3 regions of the Paenibacillus sp. FSL R10-2788 genome follow, and region 3 is predicted to be linked to each of the others. Evidence: riboswitches for the same ligand, from Rfam matches in the RefSeq annotation. Region 3 holds a riboswitch; each other region holds the start of a gene.

Evidence for each region. A riboswitch is a leader RNA that binds a small molecule or an ion and turns the genes downstream of it on or off. The one in region 3 is predicted to bind cyclic di-GMP.
Region 1: it holds a riboswitch for cyclic di-GMP, as region 3 does, so the genes downstream of both, NSQ50_RS01865 (anti-repressor SinI family protein) here and NSQ50_RS20755 (thiamine pyrophosphate-binding protein) in region 3, are expected to answer to the same signal.
Region 2: it holds a riboswitch for cyclic di-GMP, as region 3 does, so the genes downstream of both, NSQ50_RS03195 (transglutaminase-like domain-containing protein) here and NSQ50_RS20755 (thiamine pyrophosphate-binding protein) in region 3, are expected to answer to the same signal.

What each region holds. Positions count from the first base shown of each region.
Region 1 covers NZ_JBBOQA010000001.1:419,964-428,000, reverse strand. Annotated here, with positions in the region: gene NSQ50_RS01905 (MDR family MFS transporter) at 1-595, shown strand, start outside; gene NSQ50_RS01900 (PadR family transcriptional regulator) at 601-1,167, shown strand; gene NSQ50_RS01895 (hypothetical protein) at 1,257-1,472, shown strand; gene NSQ50_RS01890 (aldo/keto reductase) at 1,525-2,502, shown strand; gene NSQ50_RS01885 (hypothetical protein) at 2,882-4,057, shown strand; gene sipW (signal peptidase I SipW) at 4,059-4,649, shown strand; gene NSQ50_RS01875 (TasA family protein) at 4,740-5,348, shown strand; gene NSQ50_RS01870 (helix-turn-helix domain-containing protein) at 5,518-5,847, shown strand; gene NSQ50_RS01865 (anti-repressor SinI family protein) at 5,955-6,110, opposite strand; cyclic di-GMP riboswitch class I at 6,138-6,222, opposite strand; gene NSQ50_RS01860 (2-oxoglutarate dehydrogenase E1 component) at 6,693-8,037, shown strand, end outside.
Region 2 covers NZ_JBBOQA010000001.1:722,669-730,705, forward strand. Annotated here, with positions in the region: gene NSQ50_RS03180 (glycosyltransferase family 2 protein) at 1-589, shown strand, start outside; gene NSQ50_RS03185 (GtrA family protein) at 576-983, shown strand; gene NSQ50_RS03190 (class D sortase) at 1,086-1,751, shown strand; cyclic di-GMP riboswitch class I at 1,865-1,947, shown strand; cyclic di-GMP riboswitch class I at 2,022-2,102, shown strand; gene NSQ50_RS03195 (transglutaminase-like domain-containing protein) at 2,116-2,925, shown strand; rRNA gene NSQ50_RS03200 (16S ribosomal RNA) at 3,293-4,850, shown strand; rRNA gene NSQ50_RS03205 (23S ribosomal RNA) at 5,114-8,037, shown strand, end outside.
Region 3 covers NZ_JBBOQA010000001.1:4,653,797-4,661,833, forward strand. Annotated here, with positions in the region: gene NSQ50_RS20745 (helix-turn-helix transcriptional regulator) at 1-858, shown strand, start outside; gene NSQ50_RS20750 (methyl-accepting chemotaxis protein) at 980-2,230, shown strand; cyclic di-GMP riboswitch class I at 2,405-2,501, shown strand; gene NSQ50_RS20755 (thiamine pyrophosphate-binding protein) at 2,657-4,297, shown strand; gene NSQ50_RS20760 (carboxymuconolactone decarboxylase family protein) at 4,308-4,676, shown strand; gene NSQ50_RS20765 (hypothetical protein) at 4,789-5,232, shown strand; gene NSQ50_RS20770 (hypothetical protein) at 5,287-5,568, shown strand; gene NSQ50_RS20775 (3-oxoacyl-[acyl-carrier-protein] synthase III C-terminal domain-containing protein) at 5,568-6,269, shown strand; gene NSQ50_RS20780 (DNA-binding protein) at 6,346-6,555, opposite strand; gene glpK (glycerol kinase GlpK) at 6,576-8,037, opposite strand, start outside.

The sequences.
Region 1 (8,037 bases), 4.2 Mb from region 3:
CGGTACGGTCGTTGGCAGTCAGACCGGGGGGCTGCTTACAACAAAAACCAGCTTCCGCAACATTATGATCCTATCCGCAGTCTGCTTTGTCGCAGGGGTCTACAGCCTAAGCACTTTATCACCAGATACCTCCCGCCTCATGCTTAATGTATTTATGGCTCTGACTGGGTTCGGCGTAGGCTTTTCCTTCTCCGTGCTGAGCATGGCAGCTATCCATAATTTCGATATGCGTCAACGGGGGTCGGCAACATCAACCAGTACCTTCATGCGCTCCCTTGGAATGACGCTGGGAATTACGATCTTCGGGATTATTCAGCGGAATAGCTTTACTAACAGTCTAAGCGATGCTTTTGGCGGTAGTGAACAGTCAGCAGCTTTCGGAGATCCACGCGCTGCGTTAACACCTGAAGCAAGAGCGAAGATCCCTGCTGAAATATTAGAAAAAATATCAAGTGCGTTATCCACCTCTATTGCACAAACCTTTATGTGGGCTTTGATTCCTGCAGTGCTCGGTCTAGTCTTTGTACTGCTCATGCCAAAAGACCGTCTTACCATTCCTGCTAAAGCTGTTCAGGCATCAGAGGGCAAAAGGTAACCATTATGTCCATGAAATTAGCCATTTTAGGTTTACTGCTGGAGCGGAACATGCATCCCTATGAAATCACATTAGTGATGAAGGAACGTTCCATGGACCGGATCACCAAGCTGCAGATGGGATCACTCTATTATGCTGTGGATAAGCTTGCACAAGATGGTTATATAGAAGCTTTAGAGGTCATCCGCAGCAGTGATCGGCCGGACAAAACGATCTATGCCATAACAGAGCAAGGTAAAGCTTTATTCGAACAACTTATCCTGCAACAAATTAAGAAAAACGAACCCTTCTATCATCCGATGTATATGGCGCTTGCTATGTCCCGTCATATCGATCAGAGCAAGGTTGAGAAGCTGCTCGAGGAACGTCTCCGGGAAACAGAACATCAGGTTAATCTGGCTTATCAGGTATACGAGGAGCATATCTCCATCGTGCCTCGTTCTGCCCTGCATCTAATGTACGGTACATATGAGCACACCCTGACTGAGCTGAAATGGCTGCAGCGCCTATACGATGATGTTGTAGCACGCAAGCTAAAAGACGTAGGGACACCGTTGAATTTAGAGGCCTAATGGCCTCTTTTTCTGTTTAAGGGAGTCAAAATACGTTTATTAACGAGCACAATATCCATTAAATCTCAAAGGAAGGCGAGGCGGTAAAAATGACCCAAGAAAAACATCAGCTGAATAGTGACAAACGGGATCACCCGGAACAATATCCAACAGAGAAAGAAAGTCTATTCAATCTTCATGAAAGTGAGCAGAATGTAGACCCGATTCCGATGGAAGATTTGACACTGGAAAAGCAAGAAGAAAAGAATAAAGAGGAGACCAAACACCGCTCTTCCAGCGACAAAAAATACCATACGGGCTTCTGAGAGTGTACAATAACTACAAGTACGCAATCATATTTTCCAAGGAGGAATCACATTGTTGAAAGCGTTACCTTTAAACAAGCGCGGGATTCCCGCAAGCCGCATTGCTTTAGGCTGCATGGGACTAGGCGGTGACTGGGACCATGAGCCGATTACTGCGGAGAATGTTAAACAAGGGCATGAAGCGGTCGATGCCGCACTTTCTATCGGCATCAACATGTTTGATCATGCAGATATTTACACTCGTGGCAAGGCGGAGAAGGTATTCGGTCAGATTTTTAAGGATCGTCCAGGACTACGTGAAGAAATCATAATTCAATCTAAATGTGGAATTAAGCTAATGGAGCCTGGGGACAGCACTAATACGTTTGATTTCTCTGGCCAACATATTCTGAACAGCGTGGATGGAATATTGTCACGACTTGGGACCGAATACATTGATATTCTTCTATTGCATAGACCCGATCCCTTAATGGATCCTGAGGAAGTAGCCTCCGCATTACATCAACTGAAGGCCGCTGGTAAGGTTCGTCATTTCGGGGTTTCCAATATGAGCGCCGCTCAGATCAAGCTGCTGCAGACTTATTGCGATGAACCTTTTATCGTAAACCAGCTGCATATGAGCTTGGCTAAGATCAGCTGGGTGGATGCTGGAATCAGTGTAAATCGTGAACCCTGGAAGGATATTATCTTTCCTGAGGGAACCCTTGAACATTGTCGAATGGAGAACATTCAGCTTCAAGCCTGGGGGCCACTCGCCCAAGGTCTATTTAGCGGGCGTTCATTAGAGGATCAACCGGAGAATATCGTCCAAACAGCAGCTATGGTCCAACAGCTTGCAGATGAAAAAGGAACAACACCCGAAGCTATTGTATTGGCTTGGCTAATGACACATCCAGCTGCCATTCAGCCTGTTATTGGAACTGTGAATCCGAAGCGTATTACTGCCTGTGCCGATGCGGACAAGCTGGAGCTTAGCCGTAAGGAATGGTACGACCTGTATGTTAGTTCACGTGGTTCAAAACTTCCGTAACATATACATTTATATTCTCAACTTCATTACTCCACTTATACCCGGCTCGCGTTTTTACTGCGAGCCGGGTATTTTTATGCGAATCACCCTAATAGATCGTTCTTTATTGCGAATATATTTAGTAATCGAGCGATAAATGGAGTTATTTAGAGATAAATTATCATTTTTGTTCTTTATAGAGTACAAATGCGCGTTATTGGCAGTTTTCTTTTTGTTTTATTCCATGTATGATTCATTACAGAAGTTGTTCTTAATAAAGAACGATAATAACGAACCAAAGAAACAGACATTGAGGGGAGGTATTCCTCTGAGACCCAGATCAGCAAGGAGAAGACCTAGAAGAAACAGGAAAATTGGTTTACGTATACTGCAATCAGGAATGGCTGTCTCCGTCTTATTTCTATATACCTCGCAGCAAGTTGGTGGTACCTATGGAGGCTTTGGAGCTGCTGCGCAAACCACTAGCACGATTAGCTTTTGCGAAGTATTTCCGAATTCGATCAAGGCACTGCTTACAGAGTTCAAAGAACATGTTAATCGAGCGCTCACTTTAAAAGAATCACTACAACCCTTTTCCTCATCAGCTAACTACTCGGACGTTTCGGGAATAGAAGGGATGTCGCTGGAAGAGCTTGATGTCGCTGCACAAGAGATTTCTTCGCAAATAGCGGCGCTTCAATCCCAAATAGATAGCGTTAACGAGCAACTGGCGGCTAACAGCCAAATTTGGAATCAAATCCACAATGAGCTAAGTGCAGCAGCAGCCTTACTCTTCCAGATAGGAGGATATATGACTTCTCTAGATTCAAACTGTCTAGAAATCAAGGATGAGCAATTTTTCAGAGATTTACAAAGCAGCCTGAATCAAAGTGGTGTGATCTCGGAATCCTTGAATGCTTCCTTAAATGGAGTTATTAGTTACCTAACCTCCATACACGATGTCGGTCTTCCATTCGCTTCGGTAGTTACCAGTGATGTTTATGGACAACTTGAATTACGCGAAGGAGAGTTCCCACAGCCACTGCCATTCCTGATTACCTTCACTCAACCAGATGGCGTGATCTCTAGCGACCTCACCTCCACTTATGAAGCTCTAAATACCGAATTGACTAACCTTAAAGAATCGGCAACCTCAGGTATCACTACCCTTCAAGATAAACTCCAAATGATCAGTCAGACTCGCGAGCAAAAACTAGAAGAGCTTGAAAAAGCTCGGCTAGAAGAAGAGCAAGCAAAGAAAGAAGAAGAAGCGAAGAAGGAAGAAGAACGTTTGGCTGAGGAGAACAAGCAACAAGAAGCCGAGGATAAAGCGAAAGCTGAGGCAACCCCTCCAACGTCAGGTGAAGCTGCTCCGGAAGCCCCAAATAAAGAACAACCTGAAGCCCCAGCCACTGACCCGGTTAAGCCGGAAATTGGTGAAGAGCTCACAATTCCAAAAGATGTTCCTCAGCAAGAGGCTCCACAAGAGACGCCAAAGGCGGAAGACAGTACGACTACCCCGCCGGTAGCAACCCAAGCTCCTTCGGACCCTCAACCTGAGAAAGGTGGAGAATAAGATGCGAATTAAAAAAATTATCAATAATACCTTATCGAGCTTAATGCTTGTGATCTTTATTCTGCTGGTGGCAGCCGTAGTGTTATCCAAGGCCTCCGGTGGTGAACCTGCTTTCTTCGGATATGAGATCAAAACCGTACTCTCAGGATCGATGGAACCAGGAATTCAGACAGGCTCAATTGTCGCATTAAAACCCGGAGGGGATATGAATCGTTTCAAACCAGGCGATGTCATCACCTTTAGGAACGAAGATAATCTGCTCATTACTCACCGGATTGTAGAAGCGACCGTCAATAACGCTACTGGTGAAGCTGTTTATCGCACTAAAGGCGATAACAACGACGCACCCGACATGAACCCTACCAGTTCTGCGAATGTTGTAGCTCAGTATACCGGGGTCACTGTACCCTATGTCGGTTACGCTATGAATTTCGCGGTTTCCAAAGCTGGAAGTGTAGTCCTCATGATCGTGCCTGGCTTGATGCTTCTGCTCTATGCTCTGTATACCTCTTGGAAGGCTGTAGCTGCATTAGAAAAGAAAAATGCTGCCCTACTGCCAGCCTCACCGTCCCCAACAGAAACACAGCCCTAAGTTGATTGTCCACTTCCGCTTACGAACCGGAAGATACAATATATAAATTTTATAAAAAATTCAAACACAAATTTGAGGAGGAATTTTATTATGGGTATCAAGAAAACATTGGGTCTTGGCGTAGCATCTGCAGCACTGGGTTTATCATTAATCGGCGGAGGAACCTTCGCATACTTTAGCGACACTGCGCAAAGCACAGCTACATTCGCAGCGGGTACACTCGATCTGAACTCCGACCCTTCTGTCATCGTTAATATTCCTAACCTGAAACCAGGTGATACTGTAACTAAATCCTTCAAATTGAAAAACGATGGTTCGCTCGATATCGGATCTATCATTCTGAATACATCGACTCAAATCACGGATGCTAAAGGAGATAACTACCTGGATTTAGCCGAGTTCATTAAAGTTAAATTCCTTAGAAATAATGATAAAGGAGTACCTATCGTCTCTCCTGAAAATGTAGTTTATGAGACTACACTTGCTGCTTTAAAAAGTCAGCATCCGGATCTCGTAAAAAATACAGGTTGGGATCAACTCTTTACCGAAGCATCCGGTATTAAAGCCGGTACCAATGACAGCTTCTCCGTCCAATTCGAATTTGTGGAAAATAACCAAGATCAAAATATTTTCCAAGGCGATAGCTTAACACTGACTTGGGATTTCGTAGCTAAACAAGGTGCGAAAAAAGACTACTAAGATCAATAAAGTAATTTAATAAAATACTCGAAGAGCAGCAGATCCTGAATCCGGCCACGGATAAGCAGATTGCTGCTCTTCTCTTTACAATAAACTTTGTCCGATTTATTGATATTTGCTATACTAATAACAAAAATTACGGAGGGGCGTCAGCATAGTGCCACAGAATATGGGCCAACGTATCCAGCAGCTCCGCCTAGACAAGGGTTTCTCCCTATCTGAGCTTGCGGACAGAGCAGATGTGGCTAAGTCGTATCTTAGCAACGTGGAGAGAAACATCCAATCCAATCCATCCATCCAGTTTATCGAAAAGATCGCTGACGCGCTTCAGGTATCCATTCATGCCCTACTCTATGGAGAACCAAATGATGCAGAGGAATCACATTTAGATTCGGAATGGTTCCGATTGGTGCAGGAAGCTATGGACTCAGGCATTAGCAAACGCGAATTCAAAGAATTTCTGGACTATCAGAAATGGAAGCTCGATCAAAAGGATTAATACTTCCTACTAATCTGGTACGATCCTCTCTTCTACTAAATCATATCGAAAAAGGACACAGCGAAGAACCGCTGTGCCCTTTTTCGATATGTAACCCCTCTAATGTATTACTGCACGATCTGCACAGTTTTCTCATGAAAGAACTGGCGGATTTCATCTGCCTTAATGCCAGCCTTCTTAGCTGCTAATAATAAATGTACCCACTCTTGATCCAGATCAATAAACTGCTGTTCTCTGTTGCTACCCTGGTTGGACTTTTCCAAAAAATCTCCCCCTAAGATTTTACGTCCCCAGGCAATCCGGCTGTCATAGTATCTCTACCTTAGACCCGCGACTTTGTGCCCCTTCCTTTCGGCAAGTTTACCTTTTACTGGACCCTTTTCACGAAAGGATCTGCTTAAAAAACTATAAAATTACTATCTGCAATAACATTATACAAAAAGAAAGCGGAAAAGTGTGTCGATTCCTGGTTACTTTCTATTTTAAAAACGAAAAATAAAAGATTTTTTTTCAAAGATCTTGTCCGATTATCACGATACTCGTCCGTTACATAAAATAAATTGTACTAGCAAAATAAATATTTACTGACCTAATAGTTAAAAATAAGGATAATAGAATCATTTTAATAGGCCTTTAGAATGGGTAATGAGAAGAAACACCCTTCTTTTCATTAGAACAAGCTAACCTATACCATTTTGCGAACGTATTGGACGAAAGAATGAATTGATTACAGTGGCTGAAAGTAGCACAATAAGATGAGAAATGAAACCGCAATCATCACAGCTCCAGTAAGCGTTGACACAAAATGTCACGTATGGAGTTCATCCGTTAAGGAGGATGTATTCATGGCAGCCAAAGAGCCCTATAACGAATCCATTTGGAGTAAGTATTACGGACCCAATTTAGGCTACATTCAAGAAAGATATGAACAGTTTGTGAAAGATCCCTCCACCGTAGAAAATAATTATCGCGAGCTTTTTACAAATTCGGGACCCCCTCCCCTAACTCCGGATAGCGAACCGGCTCCTCAGCCGCGCATCTCGGGAGACACCGAATGGCTTAGAAAAGCAGTAAGAGCTTCCAAGCTAATCGCCAATATTCGTATATATGGCCATATGGCCGCTGAAATTGATCCGCTGGTACGCGATCAGAATCCCATGGCAAAATATCTTGAGCCTGAAACCTATGGGCTGACCCGCGAAGACCTGATTGCACTGCCTGCCACGCTTATATGGGAAAATGCGCCGAATGATGTGCATACCGGGTGGGATGCCGTGCAACGTATGCGTCAGGCATACACCAAGACTATCGCCTATGAATTCGGGCATGTGCATGAAGAAAAAGAACTGCAATGGCTAAATAGACAGGCAGAATCCACCAGCTCACCAGCACCCCTGAATAATACAGAACGCAAAGAGCTCCTGAACCGCCTGATTCAGGTAGAGCAATTTGAAACCTTCCTCCACAAGACTTTTGTAGGTCAGAAGCGTTTCAGTCTTGAAGGCAATGATGCTCTTGTGCCGATGTTAGACGAAATCGTACGCGCTGCTGCACATGACGGTGCAGAGCATATTTTGATGGGCATGGCGCATCGCGGTCGCCTCAACGTCCTTGCACATATTTTGGGCAAACCTTATGATATCATATTTTCAGAGTTTCATCATTCTCCGAACAAGGAGCTTTTCCCTTCCGAAGGCTCCACAGGCATTAACTATGGCTGGACAGGTGATGTGAAATACCATCTCGGTGCAGACCGTGCTGTCCGTGAAGGAGAAACCGTACGCACAAGAATAACACTAGCGAATAACCCAAGTCACTTGGAATTCGTCAATCCTGTCGTGGAAGGTTTCACTCGTGCCGCACAAGAAGACCGGAGCACTGCAGGACTGCCGAAGATTGATACCAGTAAAGCTATGGCGGTGCTGATGCATGGTGATGCTGCTTTTCCAGGTGAAGGAATTGTTGCAGAAACGCTTAATATCGGCAAACTTCAAGGTTATCAAAATGGTGGGACGATCCATATCATTGTTAATAACCGAATTGGTTTTACGACTGAAAGTGAAGATTCCCGTTCTACGCATTATGCGAGTGACATTGCCAAAGGGTATGAAATCCCGATAGTCCATGTCAACGCTGATGACCCAGAGGCCTGCGTAGCAGCCGTACGTTTAGCTAGCGCATACCGCCATC
Region 2 (8,037 bases), 3.9 Mb from region 3:
CAAAAAGGTCACCGCGAAGCTTTTTTACCGCCTGCTCAGCAGTATGACAAGTGTGGATATTCCTACGGATACAGGCGATTTCCGTCTTATTGACCGTAAGGTATGTGATGTCCTGCGGGGACTTAAAGAAAAGAACCGCTATGTCCGAGGTTTGGTGAGCTGGGTTGGCTTCAAGCAGACTATGGTGGAATATGAACGGGAAGAACGTTTTGCCGGAGAAACCAAATATCCGCTGAAGAAAATGATTCGTTTTGCGTTAGATGGCATCACCTCTTTTTCACATAAGCCGCTTAAGATTGCTACGTATATTGGATTCTTCCTTTCATTCTCTAGCTTTCTCTATTTATTTTTCGTCTTGTTTCAAAAGATATTTTTCACCTCCTGGACGGTTCCGGGCTGGGCTTCCATTGTAGGCGTCAATCTGCTCTTTAACGGTATCGTTCTGATGCTGTTAGGTGTGATTGGGGAGTATATCGGACGGATTTATGACGAGTCTAAAGATAGACCGCTATACATTGTTAGTGAGACTAAAGGCTACCAGAACGAAGAACAACTGGACCGCCGGAAGGACCACAATGATGTCAGATAAGAACTTGCGTGCTGCATTCATACAGTTCCTTAAATTTAATGCCGTAGGTTTGCTCAATACGCTTATTGATTTTGTGATTTTCACATTGTTGAATTCACTAGGGATGGTATACGCATTGGCGCAGGTGATCTCCTATAGTGCAGGTACGGCGAATAGCTTTATTTTGAATAAAAAAGTAACCTTTCGTGATCGCAACCGGGGGAATAAAGAAGGCTTCGACCGCGTGCAGCTGGTCAAGTTTATCGTGCTGAATCTGGTAGTGCTCGGAATATCACTGCTGCTAATGCATCTGTTGACAGACAGACTAGGTATTCAAGTCTTGATCTCAAAGGTGCTGGTTACATTTATCACGGTGATCATCAATTTCTTTGGAAGTCGTAAATGGGTATTTTAAACATTAATTTCAGGCAGAAGGAGTTGCTATGCTTAAAGGCAAGTAGCTGTTTCTGCTTGATTTGTATATAACCATAGAAACAATATACGGAGGTGAATAACATTGCGTAAATTCTCCTATCTACTCATACTGGCTGGGATACTTATCATGTTATATCCGACAGCTAACGAATGGTACAACGACAGGCAGCAGGAGAAGTTATTAGAAACGGCTGAACTAAGCACTGCCGATAGTACTCCCCAGCCAGATTTGAAGAGCAGGTATGCTGAAGTTACTCAGCTGTTAGCAGAGGAATCGGTTCTGGATGCTCAGGCACAGCCCCAACCCCAAGAGACAGAAAAGCCTGAACCGGAGATTGAGGTCGGTGGCAAAGTAATCGCACTAATTGAAATCGGTAAGATTGATTTGAAGCTGCCTGTATTAGAAGGGGCTACAAAAGCTAATATGAAACATGCTGCAGCCCATATGAAAGAAACGGCACCCCTTGGAGAGATCGGAAATGCTGCAATCGCGGCGCATCGGGCTAGAACTACGGGGCGTTTGTTTAACAGATTGAATGAGGTTGTTGTGGGGGATGTTATCACGGTAAAGACTAGTGATCAGGTGTTTAACTATGAGGTATACGATATTTCTGTTGTAGATCCGAGTGATGTCTCCGTTCTTGACGGGAATGACAAGGATAAGATTCTTACTCTGATTACATGTGATCCGCTAGTGAATCCAACGCATCGGCTGATTGTTCATGCCAAATTAACAAAAGGAGAATAGTGAATGACAAGAAAACACAAATACCGGGAGATATTTATAAAATAATGGGTAATCTAGTAAATTAGGTCTTGTTCACAACTATAAATATGATAGTATTATACTATGAAAGCTAAACACGATAACGGCAAACCTTCCGAAAGGTAGGGACGCAAAGCTAAAGGGCCTTTTCCCGAAAGGATGGCAGCCAGCTACCGAATGAAGAGGCTTTTTTTGTTTGTTTCAAATGGATTCTATCAATTATATCTAGTAAAGCTAGAACAGATAGAGCTTATACGATAACGGCAAACCTATCGAAAGGTAGGGACGCAAAGCTAAAGGGCCTTCCCGAAAGGATGGCAGCCAGCTACCGAAAGGAGTTTTATCCGTGAAAAAGGTTTATTTTATGCTGGTGGCGTTATTCGTCCTAATGACTTCAGTTCCGATAAGTACAGCTCAAGCTGCAAGTGCAGATGCCAGCTGGCTGATTACATCCAAAGTGGCTCAAGGTGTTATTGGTATTAACTATGATATTCCGAAAGATAAAAGAATCAAACTCATGATCACCAAAGATAACAGCAGCTATACATATAACTTGTATGCTTCTGGACAAGCTGAGGACTTCCCTTTGCAACAAGGAAATGGGACTTATAAGGTTTCTGTTCTGGAGAATACAACCGGCAATAAATATAAAGCGTTATATTCCGAAGTAGTAGACGTAACCATGAGTGACTCGAATTCCGTATATTTGGGCTCCGTACAGAATGTGAAATGGAGTTCTTCTGATAAAGCGATTGTCAAAGCTAAACAATTAGTACAAGGCAAAACAACAGACGAAGAGAAAGTTAAAGCGATCTATAACTATGTAGTTGCGAATGTACAATATGATTACTCTCTTGCTAATAGTGTAACTACTGATTATATTCCAAGCATCGATAAGACATTGACTACTAAAAAAGGGATTTGCTATGATTACGCTTCTCTTTTTGCCGCAATGCTGCGGAGTGTAGATGTTCCTGCTAAGTTGGTAATGGGGAATACAAGCTACGTTACGCAATATCATGCCTGGAACGAAGTGTTGCTTAATGGGAAGTGGGTTACCATTGATACTACAGTGGATGCAGGACTTGCAAAGAGTGATAAGAAAACCGATTTAATTAAAGCCTCAAGCAAATATACTGCGGCAAAATACTATTAAATTCGTTGCTATAAACATAACTCTATTAAATAAACAACTAGCTTAATTATTAAGCTAGTTGTTTATTTTTATATTAGGGGTTGCTTTTCTATTAATAGTTGGGGTATTATAGGTAAGCGTTGTTAGACAGCGTACAGGCGATACAAACGAGGCTGATAAAAAGCTTCGAAAAATAAAGCTTGCATTTCTGAAAACAACATGATATATTATAAGAGTTGCTGCTGAGACATTAAACGGCGTCAACGAGAACTTGATCTTTGAAAACTGAACAACGAGTGAGTAGGAAATCACGTAAGTGATATCCAAAATTAGAGAATTAATTTTCTCGTCAGATGTTTCAAAATGAGCATATCGCTCTTTTCAATACTAATTGGAGAGTTTGATCCTGGCTCAGGACGAACGCTGGCGGCGTGCCTAATACATGCAAGTCGAGCGGAGTTATTTTGAAAGCTTGCTTTCAAAATAACTTAGCGGCGGACGGGTGAGTAACACGTAGGCAACCTGCCCTTCAGACTGGGATAACTACCGGAAACGGTAGCTAATACCGGATAATTTCTTTTTTCTCCTGAGAGAAGAATGAAAGACGGAGCAATCTGTCACTGAGGGATGGGCCTGCGGCGCATTAGCTAGTTGGTGGGGTAACGGCCCACCAAGGCGACGATGCGTAGCCGACCTGAGAGGGTGAACGGCCACACTGGGACTGAGACACGGCCCAGACTCCTACGGGAGGCAGCAGTAGGGAATCTTCCGCAATGGGCGAAAGCCTGACGGAGCAACGCCGCGTGAGTGATGAAGGTTTTCGGATCGTAAAGCTCTGTTGCCAGGGAAGAACGTCCGGTAGAGTAACTGCTACCGGAGTGACGGTACCTGAGAAGAAAGCCCCGGCTAACTACGTGCCAGCAGCCGCGGTAATACGTAGGGGGCAAGCGTTGTCCGGAATTATTGGGCGTAAAGCGCGCGCAGGCGGCTATTTAAGTCTGGTGTTTAAACCTTGGGCTCAACCTGAGGTCGCACTGGAAACTGGGTGGCTTGAGTACAGAAGAGGAAAGTGGAATTCCACGTGTAGCGGTGAAATGCGTAGATATGTGGAGGAACACCAGTGGCGAAGGCGACTTTCTGGGCTGTAACTGACGCTGAGGCGCGAAAGCGTGGGGAGCAAACAGGATTAGATACCCTGGTAGTCCACGCCGTAAACGATGAGTGCTAGGTGTTAGGGGTTTCGATACCCTTGGTGCCGAAGTTAACACAGTAAGCACTCCGCCTGGGGAGTACGGTCGCAAGACTGAAACTCAAAGGAATTGACGGGGACCCGCACAAGCAGTGGAGTATGTGGTTTAATTCGAAGCAACGCGAAGAACCTTACCAGGTCTTGACATCCCTCTGAATCTGCTAGAGATAGCAGCGGCCTTCGGGACAGAGGAGACAGGTGGTGCATGGTTGTCGTCAGCTCGTGTCGTGAGATGTTGGGTTAAGTCCCGCAACGAGCGCAACCCTTAACTTTAGTTGCCAGCAGGTAATGCTGGGCACTCTAGAGTGACTGCCGGTGACAAACCGGAGGAAGGTGGGGATGACGTCAAATCATCATGCCCCTTATGACCTGGGCTACACACGTACTACAATGGCCGGTACAACGGGAAGCGAAGCCGCGAGGTGGAGCCAATCCCATCAAAGCCGGTCTCAGTTCGGATTGCAGGCTGCAACTCGCCTGCATGAAGTCGGAATTGCTAGTAATCGCGGATCAGCATGCCGCGGTGAATACGTTCCCGGGTCTTGTACACACCGCCCGTCACACCACGAGAGTTTACAACACCCGAAGTCGGTGGGGTAACCCGCAAGGGAGCCAGCCGCCGAAGGTGGGGTAGATGATTGGGGTGAAGTCGTAACAAGGTAGCCGTATCGGAAGGTGCGGCTGGATCACCTCCTTTCTATGGAGAATCGTTCTCTGCAATGAGGACATTCAAATCGGAAGCTCAGCTTCCAAAACTCAGGTTTAGGCCTGTTACTCACTCGTTGCTCAGTTTTGAGAGTTTAAGCTCTCAAGTAAGACTTGATCCTTGAAAACTGGATACCGAAACGAATTTGCGTTTTAGAACATCTTTTAGCAACTTGTGCAAACAAGTAAATGTTATTAGTGAGATGATTCCAAAAGAGAATGTCATCGTATGATATTTTCCTGCGGAAAAATCAAGGTTAAGCTAATAAGAGCACACGGAGGATGCCTAGGCGCCAGGAGCCGACGAAGGACGTGGCGAACAACGAAACTGCCTCGGGGAGCTGTAAGCAAGCTTTGATCCGGGGGTGTCCGAATGGGGAAACCCAGCTGTGGTAATTCGCAGTTACTCATACCTGAATACATAGGGTATGTAGAGGCAGACCAGGGGAACTGAAACATCTAAGTACCCTGAGGAAGAGAAAACAATAGTGATTCCGTCAGTAGCGGCGAGCGAACGCGGAACAGCCTAAACCAAGGGGCTTGCCTCTTGGGGTTGTGGGACGTCTCACATGGAGTTACAAAGGAATATGGTAGGTGAAGAGGTCTGGAAAGGCCCGCGATAGAGGTAAAAGCCCTGTAACCTAAACTGTGTTCTCTCCGAGACGGATCCCGAGTAGTGCGGGGCACGTGAAACCCCGTATGAATCCAGCAGGACCATCTGCTAAGGCTAAATACTACCTGGCGACCGATAGTGAAACAGTACCGTGAGGGAAAGGTGAAAAGCACCCCGGAAGGGGAGTGAAATAGAACCTGAAACCGTGTGCTTACAAAAAGTCAGAGCCCGATCTATGGGTGATGGCGTGCCTTTTGTAGAATGAACCGGCGAGTTACGTTTAACATGCAAGGTTAAGCCGAGAAGGTGGAGCCGCAGCGAAAGCGAGTCTGAATAGGGCGAATGAGTATGTGGACGTAGACCCGAAACCGTGTGATCTACCCCTGTCCAGGGTGAAGGTGCGGTAACACGCACTGGAGGCCCGAACCCACGTACGTTGAAAAGTGCGGGGATGAGGTGGGGGTAGCGGAGAAATTCCAATCGAACTCGGAGATAGCTGGTTCTCCCCGAAATAGCTTTAGGGCTAGCCTCGGTATAAGAGTAGTGGAGGTAGAGCACTGATTGGGTGCGGGGTCCGCAAGGATTACCAAGCTCAGTCAAACTCCGAATGCCATATACTTATTGCCGGGAGTCAGACAGTGAGTGCTAAGATCCATTGTCAAAAGGGAAACAGCCCAGACCATCAGCTAAGGTCCCCAAGTGTGTGTTAAGTGGGAAAGGATGTGGAGTTGCACAGACAACCAGGATGTTGGCTTAGAAGCAGCCACCATTGAAAGAGTGCGTAATAGCTCACTGGTCGAGTGACTCTGCGCCGAAAATGTAACGGGGCTAAACACACCACCGAAGCTATGGCTAGATACGTATGTATCTGGGGTAGGGGAGCGTTGTGTAGGGGTTGAAGGTGTACTGAAAAGAGCGCTGGACACTACACAAGTGAGAATGCCGGTATGAGTAACGAAAAGATCAGTGAGAATCTGATCCGCCGAAAGCCCAAGGTTTCCTGAGGAAGGCTCGTCCGCTCAGGGTAAGTCGGGACCTAAGGCGAGGCCGAAAGGCGTAGTCGAAGGACAACAGTTTGAAATTACTGTACCACCGTAATCCGCTATGAGCGATGGGGTGACGCAGGAGGGTAGTGACGCGGACTGATGGATGTCCGTCTAAGCAGTGAGGCTGATGTGTAGGCAAATCCGCACATCGTTAAGGCTGGGCTGTGATGGGGAGCGAAAATTGTAGTAGCGAAGGTCATGATCTCACACTGCCAAGAAAAGCCTCTAGCCAGGAGAAGGTGCCCGTACCGCAAACCGACACAGGTAGGCGAGAAGAGAATTCTAAGGCGCGCGGAAGAACTCTCGTTAAGGAACTCGGCAAAATGACCCCGTAACTTCGGGAGAAGGGGTGCCCCGGTAGTGTGAATAGCACGAGGGGGCCGCAGTGAAAAGGCCCAAGCGACTGTTTAGCAAAAACACAGGTCTGTGCGAAGCCGCAAGGCGAAGTATACGGGCTGACGCCTGCCCGGTGCTGGAAGGTTAAGGGGAGTGGTTAGGGGTAACCCGAAGCTATGAACCGAAGCCCCAGTAAACGGCGGCCGTAACTATAACGGTCCTAAGGTAGCGAAATTCCTTGTCAGGTAAATTCTGACCCGCACGAATGGCGTAACGACTTGGGCGCTGTCTCAACGAGAGATCCGGTGAAATTTTAATACCTGTGAAGATGCAGGTTACCCGCGACAAGACGGAAAGACCCCATGGAGCTTTACTGCAGCTTGATATTGAATTTGGGTACGATCTGTACAGGATAGGTGGGAGCCGTAGAAATCGGAGCGCAAGCTTCGGTGGAGGCGCCGTTGGGATACCACCCTGATCGTATCTAGGTTCTAACCTAGTACCCTAATCGGGTACGGGGACCGTGTCAGGCGGGCAGTTTGACTGGGGCGGTCGCCTCCTAAAGAGTAACGGAGGCGTTCCAAGGTTCCCTCAGAATGGTTGGAAATCATTCGCAGAGTGCAAAGGCATAAGGGAGCTTGACTGCGAGACCTACAAGTCGAGCAGGGACGAAAGTCGGACTTAGTGATCCGGTGGTACCGCATGGAAGGGCCATCGCTCAACGGATAAAAGCTACCCTGGGGATAACAGGCTTATCTCCCCCAAGAGTCCACATCGACGGGGAGGTTTGGCACCTCGATGTCGGCTCATCGCATCCTGGGGCTGAAGTAGGTCCCAAGGGTTGGGCTGTTCGCCCATTAAAGCGGTACGCGAGCTGGGTTCAGAACGTCGTGAGACAGTTCGGTCCCTATCTGTCGTGGGCGCAGGAAATTTGAGAGGAGCTGTCCTTAGTACGAGAGGACCGGGATGGACGTACCGCTGGTGCACCAGTTGTTCCGCCAGGAGCATGGCTGGGTAGCTACGTACGGACGGGATAAGCGCTGAAAGCATCTAAGCGTGAAGCCCCCCTCAAGATGAGATTTCCCAATTAGTAAGACCCCTTGAAGACGACGAGGTAGATAGGTTGGAGGTGGAAGTGCAGCAATGCATGGAGCTGACCAATACTAATCGGTCGAGGGCTTATC
Region 3 (8,037 bases):
ACTGTGTTTAGAGATATGGAAGCCTTATGTACAGCAGGAATACCGATTCTTGCCGAACGGGGACGCGAAGGGGGCTGGATGCTCACGGAAGGATACCGAACCTCGTTAACGGGTATGAAGCCCTCAGAGATTGCTACTCTGCTGCTGTCCGCAGACTCCTCGATTTTAAAAGATCTGGGTATACAAAACGACTTTTCTTCTGCCGTACTCAAGCTGGAGGCTGCTTCCCCATCCAGGCCGAATAATCCAGCCAGTTACCTGAGCCAGCGCATTCATATTGATGGTGCCAGCTGGCACCCTTCCGACGAGACGTACCCGTTCCTATCTGTCTTGCAGGAAGCTGTTTGGGAAGACCGTAAAGTGAAGATCACTTACCCACGGAATGACGAGATGAAGGAGCGTTTCATTGAACCTCTCGGGTTAGTCGCAAAACGTGGAGTTTGGTATGTAGTGGCACGAACCGAGGGTGAAATGCGGACTTTTCGCGTGTCGAGATTAATACAAGCTGACGCAACTTATGAATCATTTGTCAGACCTGAGGCTTTTGATTTAAAAAGCTACTGGGAACAATCGACTTTAGCTTTTAAAGCAGCACTGCCAAAATATGTAGTGAACTTAAAGGTGAATGAGTCTATTCTTAAAGAATTACAACGTGAAAGATATGTAACTATAACTTTAGTAGAACCCTCTGCTAATACTGGGTGGATGAACGTGGAGGCCGAGTTTAATGCTATAGAATCTGCCTGTCGTATCGTACTCTCTTTCTCTCCTTCAGTTATTGTTTTAGCTCCTATCGAACTAGTAGGGATGGTAAAGTCTGCTATTAAAACAATTTCCACAATATATGAGGAATTTTGACATGAATTCTAAATATCTACTACTTAAAGAAGATTTATGACACTTCTCTATAGACCAATGACCTATAAATCCCCTATAATAACACCATTACATAAAATTTAATAAGGGGGACATTTTACCAATGAGCTGGATGCACAAACTTCCGTTAAAACAAAGAATTGTTGCCGGATGTTACCTCGTTGCCGCACTGTTTGCTATTCCTGTCTTAGTTACGTTAATGATTCTAGGTCAATTTCTCGTAGGAATTATACTAGTAGTTGTTCTTGCAGGTCTGACTTTACCTGTTGCTCGCTTCGTGGAGAGAACGCTTACATCATCTTTTGATGATATTGCTAATGTATCTCACAGTATTTCGAAGGGCGATTTCACTAGCAGAGCGGACGAAAATGGCTCAATGGGTGACGTAAGCCGCTCCTTTAACACAATGATTGATAAGCTCAAGAAGATTCTGACCGATGCATCGCAGATCACCCGTCAAGTTATGGATGCAAGCCGCGGAATCGAAGATAAGAACCAGAACCTGAAGATTGTCATGGCACAAGTAGCCTCTTCTTCTACTGAGCTCGCTCTTGGTGCAAATGAAATATCTACGGATATCGCTGATATGACAGAATCCATTAAAGACATTGAGACCAAAGTATCCAATTATACGAACTCCACCAAAGAAATGAACAGACGTTCAATACATACCTTAGAACTTGTTGAGCAAGGGCGCCAATCCGTAGATACACAGGCTGAAGGCATGCGCAAAAACATAGAGGCTACACAAAAAGTGGCTGATACTATTGAAGCTCTCTCACAAAATGCCCGCGGGATTACGATGATCACCAAGACCATCACAGAGATCGCTGAGCAGACCAACCTGCTGTCACTGAATGCCTCCATCGAAGCTGCTCGTGCCGGAGAGCATGGTCGGGGTTTTGCCGTTGTAGCTCAAGAGGTTCGCAAGCTTGCTGAAGAATCTACGGCATCCACAAAAGAAGTATTCGGCTTGGTCCGCAGCATTGAGTCAGATATTAAACAAGCCATCGATAATATTGCCATCAATGAAGAGGTTGTGCAGGTTCAGAATGAAATGATCACTCAATCTGCCCATATTTTCGCACAAATTGTACAAAGCGTGCAGTACATTACCGAGCAAATCTCTTCATTCTCTGCGGAGAGTGATCTTATGCTAGAAAGTGCCTTGAAAATTTCCAGTGCAATTGAGAATATCTCAGCAATCACCGAAGAAACTGCTGCTGGCACGGAAGAGGTATCGGCGGCTATGAATGAACAGATTAATGCCCTGCAGTCTGTTGCAGAAGAAACGGAAAAAATGACCCAGGCCGTATTTAATCTGCAAAAAACCATTCATATCTTTAAATTCTAGTTCAAAACTATCAACTGCCACCTAAGCTGAGTCTTAGGTGGCAGTTTTTTTCGCGAGGCAAAACTTCATCTCTTGGACAAGACTTTCGTCAAATTTCGAGTTTTTTTAGCGGATTATGTTGACAAAAATTAATGAGGAATATATTGTAAAGGAAAATTATTCTTATCAACTATAAATTAATATTGGCAAAATCCTCGAAAGAGGATGACGCAAAACCATGGATCTACAGCCTCATTTTTTCGTTTGAGGCCATGATTGCCAGGTTGCAGAGGAACCAGGACGGCTGAACTATTGTTCAGTCTTAGCGGTGCCTTATGCCACCAACCTGTGCTTACTATAGAGCACAGGTTTTTACTTTTTGAGTATATTGATCTATCGTATCTATTCGGTAGATTAATAACTAATATATATCAAAAAACTTGTGAGGTGTTTCTTTTGAAGACAGTCGCAGATTACATGGCGGAAGCACTACGTAACCTTGGAGTCACCCATTCTTTTGGGATCATTGGCAAATCCATTTGTCCAATAGTTCTAAAGATGGTGGATTACGGTATTGAATTTATTCCCGGCAGACATGAAGCAAGCTCCGGATTCGAAGCAGCAGGGTATGCGCTGAAAACGGGTAACCTAGGCGTAGCATTTGGTACTTCGGGTCCTGGGGGAACTAACCTGCTTACAGCAGCAGCACATGCGAAAGCTAACAACCTACCTGTCCTATTTATTACCGGCCACCAATCCATTACAGAGCTTGGAATTCCTCAATGTCAGGACTCCACCTCTTTTCTGGCTGATTTAGCTGATATGTTCAAACCTGCCACCTTGTTCAGTAAATTGGTTGAACGTGGGGATCACTTTGGTACTATTTTTAATCATGCGATTTCTGTGGCCCTGACCAAACGGGGTCCTGTTCATCTTTGTATTCCTTTTGATGTACAAACTGAAGTATTGGAAGAATGCAATATAGTAATCCCAGAAAGAGAATCTCTAATTAGTCAAGCTAATATCGATAGAGTCATCGATGCTATTCAAGCTGCTAAGAATCCTTTGATTATTGCGGGTAAAGGAATTAACCGCTCCGGAGCACATAAAGAGCTTGTTCAACTCGCAGAAACTTTTAATATTCCTGTAGTAACATCTCCAGGTGGAAAAGGGGCTATAGTCTGGGATCACCCACTCTATCATGGTCCTATTGGCGTTGGCGGTTCGACCCACGGGGACGATTTATTGAATAAAAGCGATTTATTTATAGTGCTTGGATCACGTTTAAGTGATATGACCATCTGTAATCTTAAACGGGAGAATCATCCAGCAACTTTAATTCAATTTGATATTGATCCAACCTTTGTCGGAAAAATACTATTGTCCAAAACGATACCGGTCACTGGGGACCTGCGCGATAATTTGGTGCACTGCCTAAATCATATTGACCCAAACACAATCACCAAACGTGAGGCTTTGGCCGATGCGGATTATTCAGAAGAGCTTCCAACCCTCAAGAATCTTTCCCTTGCTTCGGTAATGAGCACTTTAAGTGATTTGATCCCTTATAATAATTCAATTTTCGTTGATGATGGAAGTCATGGATTCCACGCTGCAAAATGGTACAAGGTTAAGAAACCGGGCAGCTTTGTTTTTGATGCGTATTTTGCTTGCATGGGTAATTCGATCGGCATGGCTATTGGTGCAAAAGTTGCTGCTCCTGAAGAAACTATCCTCTGCATTACAGGTGATGGTTGTTTCATGATGCTCGGCGCTGAGATTAACACCGCTGTCTGCAAAGATATCCCTGTCATCTTTATCGTGGTCAATAATAAGCAACTAGATATGGCTCTTAAGGGTATGGAGAAAACCACAGGTCGTATCGATGGAACTCTATATGAAGTACCAATGGACGCCGTAAAATTCGCTGAATCTCTAGGTGCTAAAGGCTACAAATGTGAGAATGCGGATGAATTCACAGCTGCAATTAAAGATGCGGTAGCTCTAAACCATGTTGCCGTTATTGAACTACTAACAGACCGTGATGAAGTCCCTCCGACTGCACACCGTACTTTGAACCTAAACTAGGAGGCTAACCATGAAGGAAAATATCAACAGTGGTCTCAACCACTTCACGAATCTATCAGGAGACTATGGCGCAAAAGCACTAGCTCCAATTAAAGACCACTTCCCTGACTTGGCTGAATTTATTATGGGGAATGCCTATGGCGATATTTTTCAACGTAATACTATAGCCCCTGACTGGAAGGAAATCGCAGTCATTTCATCTTTAATTTCAATGGGTCAATTCGAACAGTTGGGCGTTCATTATGTCATGGCCCTTCGTGTTGGAGTTACCGTAGAACAGCTTAAAGGTATTCTATTACACTTAGTACCCGTTATAGGGGCACCTAGAATCATTACAGCTTTTAATATCCTGCTTGCAACCATAGAAGAAATCCAATAACCCAACAGTTCGACAACAATATACAAAATTCGACTTTATTATTGCATACACTTGAAAAATATGCCTATAATAGAGTCGGAATATCCCATTACTTGCTGTATAGTGTCGAATTTTGACTTTTATAAAACAGCTAAATGGATATACATGGCTGGATATTGCAGTCGAACTGTTTTGGACAAATTCAATCTATGGGAGAGATTTAGGCATGGGAAGTTTCGTTTTGAAGACAGACACTACAAACAAGGTTATTAACATTGAGTTAGATGGAACATTTTCTGAAGAAGATGGTCTAAAATCTATTCAAGCTTATCAACAAACTATCAATCCAATTACTCCAGCTGACTATGAACTAAAAATCGACTGCAGAAAGCTAAATGTAACTGCACCAGATGTTGTACCTCTTTTAGAAAGCTGCTTTGTAATGTTTAAGAATGATGGATTTGTAAAAGTAAATCTAACGCTTGAAAATAACCCGATCCTCAAAATGCAGCTTTCCCGTCTTGGCCGTAAAGCTGGACTCGATAACATCGAGATCATTTCTGCGGTTACAGTCTAGATCTTTTAATCTTAATATGTAGGCCACATTTTACTGCTTTCCTGGAGGCGTATTATGACCGGAATTCGTATTAAAGGCATTGATATCTATCATCCCAGCAATATAGTTGGTAACGACTTTTTCATTAAGCATTTTGACGAAAAAGGCATTGATATTCGAGGTCTATTATCCGCATTAGGTCGTATTACACGGTATAGTATTAAGGATGCGGATGAGAATTCCCTTACGATGGCTTTTGAGGCTGCCAGGAATGTTCTGGAGTCACAGGTGCCGATATCGACCTTATTGCCTATGCAAGTCAAACTCCTGAGTATATCTTTCCTACCAACTCATTAATGATTCACCGTTTGATCAAAGGCGCATCCCATACGATCTGCATTGACAGTAATGCTAATTGTGCGGGTATGACGGCTTCTGTGGAACAGGTTAGCCGTCAGATGCAAGCGAATCCTAGGATTAAACGAGCGTTGGTCATCGGCTCCGATTATGTAACCCCTCATGCCGATAAGAATGATCCAGTCTATTACGCTAACTTCGGTGATGCAGCGGCGGCAGTCATTCTTGAACAAGCTGAGGATGTGGTCGGTTTCATTGACTCTATCTACCAAACGGATCCTTGTGTTTGCGATAATTCCAAGTTCCCGTGCGCAGGCCTGGCTAAACTGGGTAAACAAGGTGTAGCGGCTGGAGAGTTTAATGTGAAGTTTATTCCTTTTGATAATTCCATTTGCATAGATGCTGCTTCTGAGTCTATTCGTACTCTACTGTCTAACAACAATATCGCGCCTGAAGCCATTAAAGCAGCCTGCTTCTCACAGTTTTCACTGCCTAATATCTTAGAGATGTGTGAGAAAGTCGGCATTGATCGCAATGTAGCGGTATACATAGGGGATGAATTCGGATATACCTCTACCAGCAGCCCATTTATTGCTCTACATAAAGCTGTAACTACTGGAAAGATCGAACGTGGTGATAAAGTCCTGTTCTGGACAGTGGGTGCCGGTTGGCAAAATGTAGCATTTGTTATTGAATATTAGGAGCTGTATAACAAAAAGCGGCAAGCTAGGGATTCACCTAAGCTTGCTGCTTTTTAATATAAATATGAACGCAACATCAGGACTTACTCGCAAAGGTGAGCCCCTTTTCCGCGAGAGCACTCCGTAATAGGACGATCGCCTTTGGCCCCAATCCATGTAGCTGCAGAAGCTCTGCTTCAGTAAGCTTGCTGAATTGTTGAAGCTGAACATATCCAGCCCCATGCAGGGCTCGAAGCGCCGGCTTAGATAGTCCGCCCGGCAGATCAGATTCGGTTCCGTTGACCATAGATATATACAGCTCCTTTATCACTGATATCCTTCATGCTTCTCCCAACCCATGGTACGCGCTACAGCGTCCTTCCAGGCGTTGTAACGACCTTCCCGCTCAGTTATACCCATCTCAGGCGAGAAGACCCTCTCAGCCTTGTTGAAGCTCTCTAGCTGGGCACGTGTCCAGACTCCGGACGTTAACCCGGCCAGAAGCGCCGCACCCAAAGCTGTTGTCTCCGCATAGGTTGTTCTAGTAACCTCACTGCCCAGGATATCAGACTGGAATTGCATCAGCAAATCGTTACGCACAGCTCCGCCATCCACACGAAGGCCGGTCAATGGCATGCCTGCGTCTTTTTCCATAGCTCCTATTACATCTCTAGATTGAAAGGCTAAGGACTCCAATGTAGCTCGCACCAGATGTCCTGAGGTAGTGCCTCTAGTAAGGCCAAATATGGCTCCACGGGCATACATATCCCAATAGGGTGCCCCCAGTCCGGTAAACGCAGGCACAACGATAACCCCTTCACTGTCCTCTACTTCCCGTGCTTTATCTTCTGAGCCTGCTGGCTCCTCTATAAGACCAAGACCCTCCTGCAGCCACTGAACAGCCGCTCCGGCCACGAACACACTGCCCTCTAGGGCATAATAGAGTTCATCTCCCATACCCCAAGCTACAGTGGTCAACAAGCCATGACTGGAGGCTACAGCTTCTGTGCCTGTGTTCATTAGAATAAAACAGCCTGTACCATAGGTGTTTTTGGCACTGCCGGGTTCTAGACAAGTATGTCCAAACAATGCGGCCTGTTGATCTCCAAGTACAGAGCGAATTGGAATGTCCGCCCCGAACCACTGTTTGTCTGCTACTCCAAATTCGCCGCCAGACATTCTTACTTCTGGCAGGATGGCACGCGGAATACGGAGCTCTTCCATTAGCTCTTCATCCCAGCACCGTTCATGAAGATTAAACAGCATCGTACGTGAGGCATTGGTAACATCCGTGACATGTACGGCTCCGCAAGTAAGTCTCCAAATTAACCAGCTGTCGATCGTCCCTGCTAGAAGTTCCCCACGATTCGCCCGTTCTCGGGCGCCATCCACATGATCCAGTATCCAGGAGATTTTGGTAGCTGAGAAATAAGCATCTACAACAAGGCCCGTCTTGCTCGCAATAACTTGCTCCAGCCCTTTACTTTTAAGTTCTTCACATTGCTCTGCAGTACGCCTGTCCTGCCACACAATCGCAGGGTATATCGGTTTGCCAGTTATTTTATCCCAGATTAAAGCTGTTTCTCTCTGATTGGTTATTCCGATGGCAGAGATCTCCTCAACTGCTATGCCACCCCGCGCAATCGCATCTCTTGCCGCTGCGAGCTGTGACGCCCAGATTTGCTCAGGGTCATGCTCTACCCAGCCTGGATGGGGGAAGGATTGTTTAACTTCATATTGACCTTGTGAGACCCATTTAGCCTCCGTATCGAACAATATGGCTCGTGAG